DNA from 3 places in the Methylobacterium currus genome. Region 1 is predicted to be linked to each of the others. Evidence: predicted binding sites of a transcription regulator. Region 1 holds the regulator's gene; each other region holds the start of a gene.

Region 1 (4,715 bases):
CCTGATGCTGCACGAACTGGTCGATCTCGACTGGGACGACCTGACCGAGGTGCTGCCGGCCTGCGTCACCGCGCTGCTGATGCCCTTCACCTACTCGATCGCGAACGGCGTCGCCTTCGGCTTCATCACCTACGCGGTGATCAAGCTGCTCACCGGCCGCTTTCGCGACGTGAAGCCGGTGGTGTGGGTGATCGCGGGCGTGTTCCTGTTCAAGTTCGTCGCGACGGGCAGCGCGCATTGAGGAAGCGCAAGTCCTGTCGGATTTTGGCGCGCCGATCGACTTCCGGAAATTTCCATCCGGAAGTCGCATCGCCGGCCAGGCGTCCACCAAACGAAGGACGCCAAGTCGATCCGGAACTCTGATCATGCGCGCGGGCGCCTCAACCGATCAGGACTCGTCGCGATCTCGCGCCCTTTCGTCGAAAGGGCCCCATGGACCAGACCAGCCGCCGCGTCTTCCTCGGAACCCTGGCCGCAGGCGGCAGCTTCGCCGTCGGCGGAGCCTTCGCCGCCCCCGATGACGGTCACGCGGCCGGCGCCGACGTCGCCCCCGCCGGCACCTTCCTGCGCACGATCCCCCGCAAGGCGGGTGAGGCGCCCGCCTTCACGATCTCGCTCGATGCCGGCCCGATCAAGGCGACCTCGGGCGGCTGGGCCCGGGACGTCACGACGCGCCAGCTTCCCATCGCGACCGGGATCGCGGGCGCGCATCTGTTCCTCAATCCGGGCGGCGTGCGCGAGATGCATTGGCACACCTCCGCCGAGTGGGGCTACATCGTCGCCGGCCATTGCCAGGCGACGGTGATCGACGCCGCAGGCGAGATGGAGGTGGTCAATTTCGCGCCCGGGGACACCTGGTACTTTCCCGGCGGCCACGCCCACGCGATCCAGACCCTCGGGACCGATCCGTGCCACGCGATCCTCGCCTTCGACGACGGCCTCTACGGCGAGCACGGCACCTTCGGGCTCTCCGACTGGATGAGCCGCTTCGATCCGGCGATCCTCGGCCACGCTCTCGGCGTGCCGGAGGCGACGCTGGCGGCGCTTCCCCCGGGCGAGACCTACATCATGCAGGGGCCCGTCCTGCCCCTCGACGGCCCGGCCGCGCGCGCCGGGCGGCCCCTCGCGCCGTCGCGGTCGCATCGCTACGGGCTGGCGGGGAGCGAGGCGATCGTGGATGCCGCCGGCAGCACGATGCGGGTGGCGCCCGCGACCGCCTTCCCGGTCTCGTCGGGGATGACAGGCCTCCTCGTCCGGCTCGCGCCCGGCGCGATCCACACCCCGCACTGGCACCCGGGCGCGAACGAGTGGCACTACGTCCTGCGGGGGCGCACGCGCGTGACCTTGTTCGGGCCCGACAAGCGCCTGGCCGTGGCCGAGCTGGGCCCCGGCGACTGCGCCTGCATCCCGCGGGCCTGCGGGCATTCCGTCGAGAATACCGGAACAGAGACGGCCGAGATCGTCGGCGTGCATGACAGCGGCGTCTACAGCGAGACGTCGCTGGCGCTCTGGCTCGCCCAGGCGCCGCGCCACCTTCTCGCCGCCAATCTCGGCCTCGACGAGCAGGGAACCGCCGGCTTTCCGACGGCGTCGCGCGTCTTCAGCCGGCCAGCCTGAGGGCGCCGACGGCTCGCGAGGCATCCGAGCGCAGCATGAAGCGGGCCGACATCAGGCCCGCCTTCCTGTCTGATCGCCTCAATACTTCCGGACCAGGCTCACCAGCCGGCCCTGGATCCGCACCCGGTCCGGCCCGAGCACCCTTGTCTCGTAGGCCGGGTTGGCGGCTTCCAGCGCGATCGAGGAGCCGCGGCGGCGCAGGCGCTTGAGGGTCGCCTCCTCGTCGTCGATCAGCGCCACCACGATGTCGCCGGTATTGGCGGTCTCCTGGCGGCGGATCACCACCAGGTCGCCGTCGAGGATGCCGGCCTCGATCATCGAGTCGCCGCGCACCTCCAGGGCGTAATGCTCGCCGCTGGCCAGGAAGTCCGGCGACATCGCCACCGAGCGGCTCTGGCTCTGGATCGCCGAGATCGGCGTGCCGGCGGCGATCCGGCCCATGACCGGCACGCTGACCGACTGGCCGTTCTCGTCCGACGCCGTCGTCATCGCCGGGATGCCGGCGGGCCGCTTCGGCTCGTGGGCGCGCCCGCCCTCGACCACGCTGGGGTTGAACCGCACCACCTCGGCGCCGGATCCGGTTCCCCCGGATGCGGCCGCGACCGGCCCGGTCCCCGTGTCGGGCAGGCGGATCACCTCGATCGCCCGGGCCCGGTTCGGCAGGCGGCGCAGGAAGCCCCGCTCCTCCAGGGCCGTGATCAGGCGGTGGATGCCCGATTTCGACTTGAGATCGAGGGCGTCCTTCATCTCGTCGAAGGACGGGGGGACACCCGTCTCGCGCATTCTCTGCTGAATGAAGCGGAGCAGGTCCAACTGCTTACGCGTGAGCATGTGACACTCTCATCCCCGCGCTGGCGCGCTCCGGAAACAAATCGCGAACATGGTAAGCGTTCCGCAAGTGTTCCGCAAGCGGGTCTGACACTGCGGCGCGCGAACGCAGCAGAGGGGAGAGAACCCGGCCAGTTCGGGCGATGTCGGACAGGCAAACCGGGCGTGTCCTCGGGGGAAAACCGGCCGGCTCACTGCCGGAGAGACGTTCCGCGGGCGCTATCGGCGGGCCGGCTCCGGCCGGTGCGTGACGAGCGGGTCGGGCGGCGGCTCCGCGGTCGCGGAGAGCGGCCGGTTGACGTCGTCCGCCAGCGAGTCGACATGCGCCGGAGGAGCGGCGGCGACGTCCCTGCCGGCATCGGGCGCCGGGGACTTGCCGGCAATGACCTGGGGCAACCGCAGGCCGGCGGCGGTCGTCTGCGCCGCCTGCGCCAGCACGGGCGCGGGAAGCAGGATCACCGCCACGATGCCGGCACCCAGGATCGACTTCGTCCGACGCTCTCCTCTCGCCGACGGGCGTGGGCATACGAGGAGCCGGAATGGCTCCATCGAAGCCGGTTCGGCATGGCCGGGCGGCTTCCACGACGAGCGCTCCCCTCGCCCCTCAGCCCCGCCCCTTGCGCCCCTTGTATTTCGGCCGCTGGCCCGGGAAGCCCTGCGTCGAGCGGCCGGTCGGGCGTTCGGCGTAGGTGAAGGGCACCTCGCGGTCGGTGCCCGGGCCCATGTCGTCGAGGTCGGGCTCGCGGATGCGGGTGCCCTCGTCGGAGGTACCCTTGCCGCCGGGGCCGTAGCTCAGGGATTCAGGCCCCAAGGAGTCAGGCCCCCTGCGCTTGCGCTTGGCGCCGAAGCGGCCGGCCTCGCGCTCGACCTCGGCCTGTCCGGCCATCGGGTCGTCGGCGATGGCGAGTTCGGTGGCCTGGAGCCGCTTGAGCTCGTCGCGCAGGCGCGCCGCCTCCTCGAAGTCGAGGTCGGCGGCGGCCGTCCGCATCCGCTTCTCGAGGTCGGCCATCACCGCCTTGAGGTTGTGGCCCACCGTCACGGCGGACTTGGCCAGCCCCGTATCGACCTGGACGTGGTCGCGCTCGAAGACGCTCTCCAGGATGTCGGCGATGTTGCGCTTCACGCTCTGGGGCGTGATGCCGTGCTCCGCGTTGTAGGCGAGCTGCTTCTTGCGCCGGCGCTCGGTCTCCGCCATCGCCCGCTCCATCGAGCCGGTGACCTGGTCGGCGTACAGGATGCAGCGGGCCTCGGCGTTGCGGGCGGCGCGGCCGATGGTCTGGATCAGCGAGGTCTCGGAGCGGAGAAAACCCTCCTTGTCGGCGTCGAGGATGGCGACCAGCGCGCATTCCGGGATGTCGAGGCCCTCGCGCAGGAGGTTGATGCCGATCAGCACGTCGAAGGCGCCGAGCCGCAGGTCGCGGATGATCTCGATGCGCTCCAGGGTGTCGATGTCCGAGTGCATGTAGCGCACCCGCACGCCGTTCTCGTGCAGGTACTCGGTCAGGTCCTCGGCCATGCGCTTGGTCAGCGTCGTCACCAGCGTGCGGTAGCCGGCGGCCGCCACCTCCTTCACCTCCCCCAAGAGGTCGTCGACCTGGGAGCGGGCCGGGCGCACCTCGATCACCGGGTCGACGAGGCCGGTCGGCCGGATGACCTGCTCGGCGAAGACGCCGCCGGTCTGCTCCAGCTCCCACTTCGCCGGCGTCGCCGAGACGTGGATCGATTGCGGGCGCATCGCGTCCCATTCCTCGAACCGCAGCGGGCGGTTGTCGAGGCAGGAGGGCAGCCGGAAGCCGTATTCGGCGAGCGTCGCCTTGCGGCGGAAGTCGCCCCGGTACATGCCGCCGATCTGCGAGACCGTGACGTGGCTCTCGTCGGTGAAGACGAGGGCGTTGTCGGGCAGGTACTCGAACAGGGTCGGCGGCGGCTCGCCGGGTTTCCGGCCGGTGAGGTATCGCGAATAGTTCTCGATGCCGTTGCAGGCGCCCGTGGCCTCGATCATCTCGAGGTCGAAGGTGCAGCGCTGCTCCAGGCGCTGGGCCTCGATCAGCCGGCCCATCCGGGTCAGCTCCTCGACCCGCCACTTCAGCTCGTCCTTGATGCCCTTGACCGCCTGCTGCAGCGTCGGGCGCGGCGTCACGTAGTGGCTGTTGGCGTAGACCTTGACGAACTTGAGCGTGTTGATGGTCTTGCCGGTGAGCGGATCGAATTCCGAGATCGACTCGATCTCGTCGCCGAACAGCCCGATGCGCCAGCCGCGGTCCTCCAGG
Region 2 (4,715 bases), 260 kb from region 1:
ATCACACATGCAAAGGGCGCCGGTCGGGCGCCCTTGTGCCGGTCGATGTGAGCGTCGTGCGGCCGAGTCAGCGGCGCGGGCTGGCGTCGGTCCGGCGCTGGGGCGGGGCGTCGGCCTCCGCCGGGGCATCGGTGCCGGGATCGGTCTCGGGCTTGGGCTTGCGGAACTGCTTGAGCAGGCCTTCCGGGTTGTCCGGCAGCATCGCCACGAGCTTCTGGCCGCTATTCTCCAGGATCTCGCGGCTGCGGGCCTGCTGGGCCCAGTCCGGCACCTTGCCCTGGACCAGCCAGGCGAGGAACACCCAGCCGATCACGCAGATCAGGAAGCCGCGGGCCGCCCCGAAGGCGAGGCCGAGGCTGCGGTCGACCGCGCCGATGCGCGAATCGAGGATCAGATCCGAGATCTTCACGGTGATCACCGAGACCACCAGGAGGGTCACGAGGAAGATCGCGGCGATCGAGACCACCAGCGAGACGGTGTCGCTGGAGACGTGCTGCTTCACGGTCGGCAGCAGCAGCGGGTGCAGGTACCAGGCGAGGCCGGCCGCCGCGACCCAGGCCACGATCGCCAGCACCTCGCGGGTGAAGCCCCGCACCGCCGCGAGCAACGCGGAGATGACGACGACACCCAGCACGACGAGATCGAGAACGGAGAACGGCATCGGCAGGAACGGTTCGGGGGCTGTTGCGTTGCCTCGGGATCGCGGCTGCCCTGACCGCCGGGGTTGTATACGCTGCCGGATGTGATCCGTCACCCTCGCCGTCGCCCGTGCGCTGACAAGCCGGCGGCTCACATGTCCTCGTCGTCGTAGGCCGGCATCCGCTGCGGTTGGCGCCGCCCGCCGCGGGCCGGCTTGCCGTTGGCGGCGACACCCGCCACCAGATCGGCGATGTGGCGCAGGGATTCGGCCGGAAACCCCTTCTCGGACCCGTCGCGGCCGCTTCCTTCTCGACCTTGGGGCATCAGCGCCTTGGCGAAGCCGAGCTTCTGCGCCTCCTTCAGCCGCGCCGGCGCCTGCGCCACCGGGCGGATCGCCCCCGACAGGCCGACCTCGCCGAAATACACCGCGTCCGACGGGAGCGCCGCGCCCGAGAGCGAGGAGACCAGGGCCGCCGCCACCGCGAGGTCGGCGGCGGGCTCGCTGATGCGCAGGCCCCCGGCCACGTTGAGGTAGACGTCGTGCCCCCCGAGCCGGATGCCGCCATGGGCCTCCAGCACCGCCAGCACCATCGACAGGCGGTTGGGATCCCAGCCGACCACGGCGCGGCGCGGCATGCCCAGCGCCGAGGGCGCCACCAGGGCCTGGATCTCGACGAGGAGGGGCCGCGTGCCCTCCATCCCGGCGAAGACCGCGGTGCCCGGCGCCGCGAGGTCGCGCCCGGCGAGGAACAGGGCCGAGGGGTTCGGCACCTCCGAGAGGCCCCCGTCGGTCATCTCGAACACCCCGATCTCGTCGGTCGGGCCGAAACGGTTCTTCACCGCGCGCAGGATGCGGAAATGGTGGCCCTGGTCGCCCTCGAACGAGGCCACCGCGTCGACCATGTGCTCGACCACGCGGGGGCCGGCGATCTGCCCGTCCTTGGTGACGTGACCGACCAGGATGACGGCGGTGCCGGAGGTCTTGGCGAAGCGGATCAGGCTCTGGGCCGAGCCGCGGACCTGCGTCACCGTGCCGGGGGCCGATTCCACCGTCTCGGTCCACATCGTCTGGATCGAATCGATGATCGCGAGCGCCGGCGGACGGCCCTGGCTCAGGGTGGCGATGATGTCCTCGACATTGGTCTCGGCGGCAAGCTCCACGGGGGCGCCCGACAGGCCGAGCCGCTCGGCCCGCAGGCGCACCTGGCCCACCGCCTCCTCGCCCGAGATGTAGGCGACGCGCTCGCCCCGCTTCGCCAGGGCGGCGGAGGCCTGCATCAGCAGCGTCGACTTGCCGATCCCGGGATCGCCCCCGAGCAGGATCACCGAGCCGCGCACGAAGCCGCCGCCGGTCACCCGGTCGAGCTCGGCGATGCCGGACGAGGTGCGCGGCGCCTCCTTGACCTCGCCCGTTAGCCCTTCGAGTGGAAAGATCCGGCCCCGGGCCCGGCTCGGCCGCGTCGCGACCGGGCCGGAGACGGGGCTCGCCGCGCCGGTCTCCTCGACGATCGTGTTCCAGCCGTTGCAGGCCTCGCAGCGCCCGCGCCAGCGGTTGTAGACCGCGCCGCAGGACTGGCAGGCGAAGGTCTGGTGGTTCTTCGCCATCGGCGGCGGATCTCCGAGAGGGGTGGCCGCGCGCCGGCAGCCTCCCGTGTTCCTGATATGTCCCGAGGGGGACACGGTTGCAACCGCGCCCCGCGACGGTTCCGAAACGAACCTGCCGCGCTCGCGTCCCAATCCGCGGCGACAGCTCGGGCCTCTCCTCAGCGAAGGACGCTTGCCCGATGTCCCGGTCCGGCCAGGGTTTTCATTATGACCGCCTCCAGCGCGGCTTCCACTGGCTGATGGCGGCCCTGATCGTCATCGCGCTCGGCCTCGGCATCTACGCCGCCTGGCAGGTGCCCGGCACCTCGCCGCGGCGCGAGCTGCTCGACATCCACAAGTCGCTCGGCCTGACGGTGCTGCTGCTCCTGCCCCTGCGCTTCGTCTACCGGCTCGTCGCCGGCGAGCCGGCCTACCGCTCAGCCCCCTCCCGGAGCGCCCATCTCGCCGCGACCCTGGCGCATCTGACGCTCTACGCCCTGATGGTGCTCCTGCCCGTCAGCGGCTACGTCTACTCGGCGGCGGGCGGCTACGGCCTGCCCTGGTTCGGGGTTTTTTCCTTCCCGCGCCTCGTCCCGGTCGACAAGGCGCTGTCGCAGGCGGGCTACGGCGCCCATTACTGGATCGCCTGGGGCTTCGGGATCCTGCTCGGCCTGCACCTGCTGGCGGTCGCCTGGCACGCCTGGATCCGCCGCGACGAGGTGGTGGGGCGGATGTGGCCGCGGCGGGTGGCCGGGGGTTGAGGCGAGTTCGGCCTGATCTGATCCGGCGGCGCCAAACGCGGGTTTCCTCCTCCCCCGCGGGCGGGGAGAGGAGAGAACCCGAGCCTGTTCTTTCATCTGACTGCCCTGCGGCTCACGGTGGGAGCGGACCTTGCGCCGGATCCGTCAGGCGGCCACGAACGCCGCCTCCACCAGCCCTCCCACCCGCTCCGCCCCCAGCGCCTCGTCGAACAGGATGCGGTAGACGATCGGCGCGACGACCCGGTCGAGAATCGTGTCGATGTCCGGAAACGCCTCGTTGCGGGATGCGGCGCGCTCCGCGATGGCGGCGATCTGCTGCCTGACATAGCCGCAGCAGCGCCGCGGGCCAGCCTCGCCCTCGGCCGCCAGCACGTCGCGGATCATCTCGCGGCCGAGGCTGGAGGCCATCTCCTCGGCATATTGCTCGGCCCAGGCCAGGAGGTCGCCGATTCCGCTGCCCGTCTCGACCGGCACCATGTCCGGCCGAAGCCGCTCGACCGCGACGTCGGCCAGAAGCTCGTTCAGCTCGCCCCAGCGCCGGTAGATCGTCGAGGGCGTGACGCCGGCCTCGGCGGCGATCAGCGGGATCGTCACCTCGGCGCGGTCGAGCCGGGCGAGGAGATCCCGTGTGGCGCGATGCACCGAAGCCTGGACCCGCGCGCTGCGCCCGCCCGGACGCGGCCCTCCCTCCCTCTCCGCCATCGCTGCCTCGCCTTCCAAACGCAAAGAATTTGCTTTTAGCACGCCGTGGCGCTAGATCCTTAACGCAACGGATTTGCTTTAGGGGCATGACGATGCGCACAGGTCAAGGATCCCGGCGGGTCGACCCGCTCGTCGTCCACGCCGTGACGCTCGGGGCGTTCTTCGCCGCCGCGGCGGCACCGACGCCGCTCTACCGGATCTACCAGGAGACGCTGGCCCTCTCGCCGGTCTTCGTCACCCTGGTCTTCGCGGTCTATGCGGTGGCCCTGCTCAAGGCGCTGCTCGTCGCCGGCTCGCTCTCCGACCATCTCGGGCGCCGGCCGGTGATCGCCGGGGCGTTGTGGCTCGAGGCCGCGGCGATGGGCCTGTTCCTCCTGGTCGGAAACGGGCCCGGCTGGCTCGTCGTCGCCCGGATCGTCCAGGGATTCGCCACCGGCATCGCCGCCGCCTCCCTGGGCGCCGCCCTCGTCGATGTCGGCCGCGCCCGCGGGCCGATCGTCAATGCGGTGGCACCGCTCGCCGGCATGGGCGTCGGGGCGCTGGGCACCAGCGCGCTGATTCAATATGCGCCGCTGCCGCTGCACCTCGTCTACGGCCTCCTTCTCTGCACCTTCGCCGGGCTGGCGCTGGCGATCTGGCTGATTCCCGAGAGTGCCGCACGGCGGCCGGGGGCGCTCGCGTCCCTGAAGCCCCGCATGGCCGTCCCGCCCCGGATCCGGCGGCCGCTCGCCCTGGTGACGCCGATCAACATCGCCAACTGGACGCTCGGCGGCTTCTACCTGTCGCTGATGCCCTCGGTGGTCGCGGCGGCCACCGGCAGCCGCGCGCCGCTCACCGGCGGCGCCGTCGTCACCGCCCTGATGGTGGCGGGCGCTGTCACCGTCCTGCTGCGCCGCACGGCGCCGCCGCGGGAGAACCTGACCTTCGGGGTCCTCACCACCGCTCTCGGCGTCGTCGGGGTCGTCGGCGGCATCCACGCGGCGAGCGTACCGGTGCTGATCTTCGCCACCCTGGTCACCGGCTGCGGCT
Region 3 (4,715 bases), 890 kb from region 1:
GCTCCGATGCATGCCACGAGAGCCACAATTGCAAGCTGCAATGCTCATGTCGATTTGGCATTATTATAAATAATAAATATCATCGTCATGTATTCGAGTGTTGCGCCTTGTCGCACCCGATGCGATACGACCATCCATTCCCTAGGGCGAACGACGATCGGACCATGAAACATGGTCCGACGACGCCCTGTGAGCTGGGCTCGTCGGCATGAAACAGGCACGACATCGTCGCATCGGCAGATCATGCGGGGCGATCGCTGCGACATTCATCTGGCTCGCGGATCACGCCGGAGCGGCGCGGGCCGAGGAGGCGACCGACATCCGGCTCGACGAGATCGCGGTCTCCGGACCGGCGGCCCCCCCCGGGATCGTGCCGGCCTATGCCGGCGGGCAGGTCGCTAGGGGCGGACGGCTCGGCCTCCTCGGCAATACCGAGACGACGAAGTCTCCGTTCAGCGTCAGCAGCTACACCGAGACGTTGATCCGCGACCGGCAGGCCCGGACGGCCTCCGAGGCGCTCGCCCTCGATCCGTCCGTGCGCGGCACGCAGACGACGGGCGCCCCGTTCGACTCGTTCGCGATCCGCGGCTTTCCGATCAACGAGAACACCAGCGGCGAGTTCGCCTTCGAGGGGGTGTACGGCGTCGCCCCGAGCTTCCGCGTCTTCACCGACTATGCCGAGCGCATCGAGGTCCTGAAGGGACCCTCCGCCGCGCTCTCCGGCGTCGCCCCCAATGGCGGCATCGGCGGCGTCATCAACATCGTGCCCAAGCGCGCCGGCGAGGACCTCACACGCTTGTCCCTCGATTACGGCTCGGTGGCGCAAGGCGGCGGCCAGATCGACGTCGCCCGGCGCTACGGCCAGAACCGGGAATGGGGCGCGCGCCTCGTCGGCAGCCTGCGCGGCGGCGACACGCCGATCGACCGGCAATCCGAGACCACCGGCGTCGGGGCGCTCGCCCTCGACTACCAGGGCGAGCGGTTCCGGGCGTGGCTCTACCTGCTGGCCCAGACCGACCGCTTCACCGCTCCCTTGCGCCCGTTCCTTCTCCGGGCCGGCGTGCCGGTCCCGAGGGCGCCGAACGGCCGCCGCAACCTCACCCAGCCCTGGGAATACTCGGATATCGACGATCGCGGCGGCCTGCTGCGGCTGGAATACGACCTCACCGACCGGGTCACCCTGTTCGGCGATCTCGGCGGCGCGCAGACCGGGGTCGAGCGTTACTTCGCCTCGGCCCCGACCATCGTCAACGCGCGCGGCGACACCACCACCACCCCTCAATTCTACAGCCTCGGCGTCGACCGCCTCACCATCGATGGCGGCCTGCGCGCCCGGTTCGACACCGGCTTCGTCCGCCACGCCCTCGTCATGCAGGCCTCCCGCTACGCCGAGGACACCGCCCGCCGGCTTCCCGCCGGCACCGGGACCTATCGGTCGAACCTCTACGATCCCATCCTGGTCCCGACCCTCGCCCCGCCGGCGATCACCTCGCGGCCACGCCTCTCCGACAGCACGCTGACGGGCCTGTCGGTGGCCGACACGCTGTCGGTCCTCGACGACCGCGTCCTGCTCACCCTCGGCCTGCGCCGGCAGGGCATCGAGGCGCATAACTACGTCCCGAATGTCGGCACCCTGGCCTCCGCCTACGACAAGAGCGCCACGAGTCCCCTGGTCGGTCTCGTGGTGCGGCCGTGGGAGAGCGTGTCGTTCTTCGTCAATTCCATCGAGGGCCTGAGCCGGGGCGACGTCGCCCCGGCCACGGCGACCAATGCCGGCGAGATCCTGGCGCCCACCGTGGCGCATCAGGTCGAGGCCGGCATCAAGGTGGATGCGGGCACGATCGGCGCGACGTTCAGCGCCTTCCAGATCACGCGGCCGATCGGGGAGCTCAGCCTCCAGCGCCGCTTCGCGCAGACCGGCGAGCAGCAGGTCAGCGGGCTCGAATTCAGCGTCTACGGCGAGATCACCCCGCAGGCCCGGCTCCTCGGCGGCCTGACGCTGCTCGACGGCGTGCTCACCCGGACCGCGACCGCCGCCAATGTCGGCCACGTACCGATCGGGGTGCCGCGGGTGCAGCTCAATCTCGGCGCCGAGTGGGATCTGCCCGGGGTGCCGGGCCTGACCCTGACCGGCGCCGTCATCTATACCGGCCGCCAGTTCGTCGACACCGCGAACACCCAGGCCCTGCCGGACTGGGCGCGCCTCGATCTCGGCCTGCGCTACGCGACCGTGATCGAGGGCCGCAAGACGACGTTCCGGGCGAACGTGCTAAACGTCACCGGGGCGAATTACTGGACTGGGGTAGCCTCGTTCGGCACCTTCTTCCAGGGCGCGCCGCGCACCTACCTGCTGTCGATGTCGGTCGACCTGTGACGGGCGCGGCGTGAACGCAGAGCGGCCCGGATCGCGCGATCCGGGCCGCGATCGACGCAACCGACGGGATGTCGGAACCCTAGAACGGGATATCGTCGTCCAGGTCGTCGTAGCGCTTCTGGTTGCCGCCACCCGACGGGGCCGGGCGCCGCTCGCCGCCGGACGACGAGCGTCCACCGCTGCTGCGACCGGCGCCACCGCCACCGCCGCCGAAATCGCCGCCGCGGCTGATCTGGCCGCCGCCCATGTCGTCGGCGCCCATCTCGGACATGCCGCCCTCGGCCCCGCCGCCGCGGCCGTCGAGGATCGTCAGCTCGCCGCGGAAGCGCTGCAGCACGATCTCGGTCGTGTACTTCTCGACGCCGGACTGGTCCTGCCACTTGCGGGTCTGGAGCTGCCCCTCGACGTAGACCTTCGAGCCCTTGCGCAGGTACTGCTCGGCGACCCGGGCCAGGTTCTCGTTGTAGATCACGACCGAGTGCCACTCGGTCTTCTCCTTGCGCTCGCCGGTCGCCTTGTCCTTCCAGGACTCGGACGTGGCCAGGCGCAGGTTCACCACCGGATCGCCGGAGGCCAGCCGGCGGGTCTCGGGATCGCGCCCGAGATTGCCCACCAGGATCACCTTGTTCACGCTGCCCGCCATCCCGCTCTCCTCTCGTTCCATCTCACTCGGGCGCATGCCCGGCCGACGCCGCGGACCACCGCTTCGGGTCCGCGAGTTGGGCCGAACAGGCCTGGACCGGCAAGGGGAGGGGCGCCCTTTTGCCCACTACACACATGCCGGAGGCCGGAGCATGTTCTACATTTGTTCGGAGAAAGAGGCAAGCGCCGTCCGGGGAGCCCGGACGGCGCCGATGCTCAGTCGAGCGCGTCGAGCGATTGCGCCACGTCGGCGATCAGGTCCTCGATCGATTCCAGGCCGATCGACAGCCGCACGGTGTCCGGGCCGACCCGGGCGGCCTCCTTGTCGGCGGCGGGGAGCTGGCGGTGGGTGGTGGTCGCGGGGTGGATCGCCAGGGACTTGATCTCGCCGATATTGACGAGGTGCGAGATCAGGTTGAGCCCGGTGATGAACTTTTGCGCCGCCGCCTCGCCGCCCTTGAGGCCGACGGTGAAGATCGAGCCCACGCCCATCGGCGAGTAGCGGTTCGCCAGCGCCTCGCCCGGCTGGCCCGGCAGCGACGGGTAGCTCACCCAGGCCACCTTCGGGTGGTCCTTGAGGAAGGCCGCGACGGCCTTGGCGTTGGCGCAGTGGCGCTCCATGCGCAGCGGCAGGGTCTCGGTGCCGGTGAGCGTCAGGAAGGCGTTCATCGGCGACAGGCCGGGGCCGAGGTCGCGCAGGCCGAACAGCCGGCAGGCGGTGGCGAAGGACGTCTCGGGGAAGCGCTCGGAGACGATCAGGCCCTCGTAATCGGGCCAGGGCTCGTTGATCAGGTTGTAGCGGCCCGAGCCCTTCCAGTCGAAGCGGCCGGCATCGCAGACGATGCCGCCGATCACCGTGCCGGAGCCCGACAGGAACTTCGAGGTCGAGTGGACCACGATGTCGGCGCCGTGCTCGATCGGCCGGATCAGGGCCGGGGAGGCGAGGGTGTTGTCGACGACGAGCGGCAGGCCGTGCTTGCGCGCCACCGCGGCGACGCCTTCGAGGTCGATGACCGTGCCGCACGGGTTGACGATCGACTCGCAGACGATCGCCCGGGTCTTGTCGGTGATCGCGGATTCGAAGTCCTCGGGAGTCAGGCCGCGGGTGAATTGCGGCACGAGGTCGTAGCGGCCCTCGAGCCGGCGCATCAGCCCGAGCGAGCCGCCGAACAGCCGCGAGGAGGCGACGTAGGCGTCGCCCGACTGCATCAGGGTCATCAGCACGAGCAGCATCGCCGACTGGCCGGAGGCCACCGCCACCGCGGCCTTGGCGCCCTCGAGCGCCGCGACCCGGCGCTCCAGGGCCGCCACGGTCGGGTTCGAGCCGCGGGAATAGGAGAAGCCCGTCGCCCGCATGGCGAAGATGTCGGCGGCCTGCTCGTTCGATTCGAACACGAAGCCGTTGGTGAAGTAGATCGGCTGCGCCCGGGCGCCGGTGGCCGGGTCGGGCGCGGTGCCGGCATGGACCGCCCGGGTGGCGAAATGCAGCTTGGTCGGATCGGTCATCGGGTTCGTCCGTGGAAGGGTCGGCTCAGGCGGCGCGGCGCACGGTGTCGTGGAGCGTGCGCACCAGGGCCGACGGTGCGTAGGGCTTGGGGATGAAGCGCGCGCCCGGCGGCATGTCGTGCGGGCCGGGGCTGCCCATGCCGGAGACCACCAGCACCGGGATGCGCGGCCAGCGCCGGGAGACGAGGCGTGC

Evidence for each region. The regulator LexA, encoded in region 1, represses DNA repair genes until DNA is damaged. The targets are predictions, from matches to a motif close to TGTTCNNNNTGTGTTCNG.
Region 2: the regulator LexA is predicted to act here: its motif matches at 2,292-2,309, upstream of radA (DNA repair protein RadA).
Region 3: the regulator LexA is predicted to act here: its motif matches at 3,170-3,187, upstream of ssb (single-stranded DNA-binding protein).

The regions. Positions count from the first base shown of each region.
Region 1 is NZ_CP028843.1:123,008-127,722, forward strand. It holds gene DA075_RS00565 (NCS2 family permease) at 1-241, shown strand, start outside; gene DA075_RS00570 (cupin domain-containing protein) at 433-1,617, shown strand; gene lexA (transcriptional repressor LexA) at 1,696-2,448, opposite strand; gene DA075_RS00580 (hypothetical protein) at 2,665-2,904, opposite strand; gene uvrB (excinuclease ABC subunit UvrB) at 3,050-4,715, opposite strand, start outside.
Region 2 is NZ_CP028843.1:6,417,217-6,421,931, reverse strand. It holds gene DA075_RS29465 (CvpA family protein) at 68-661, opposite strand; gene radA (DNA repair protein RadA) at 790-2,244, opposite strand; gene DA075_RS29455 (cytochrome b) at 2,424-2,984, shown strand; gene DA075_RS29450 (TetR/AcrR family transcriptional regulator) at 3,129-3,686, opposite strand; gene DA075_RS29445 (MFS transporter) at 3,773-4,715, shown strand, end outside.
Region 3 is NZ_CP028843.1:5,785,701-5,790,415, forward strand. It holds gene DA075_RS26605 (TonB-dependent receptor) at 209-2,374, shown strand; gene ssb (single-stranded DNA-binding protein) at 2,454-3,017, opposite strand; gene DA075_RS26615 (O-acetylhomoserine aminocarboxypropyltransferase/cysteine synthase family protein) at 3,233-4,522, opposite strand; gene DA075_RS26620 (response regulator) at 4,548-4,715, opposite strand, start outside.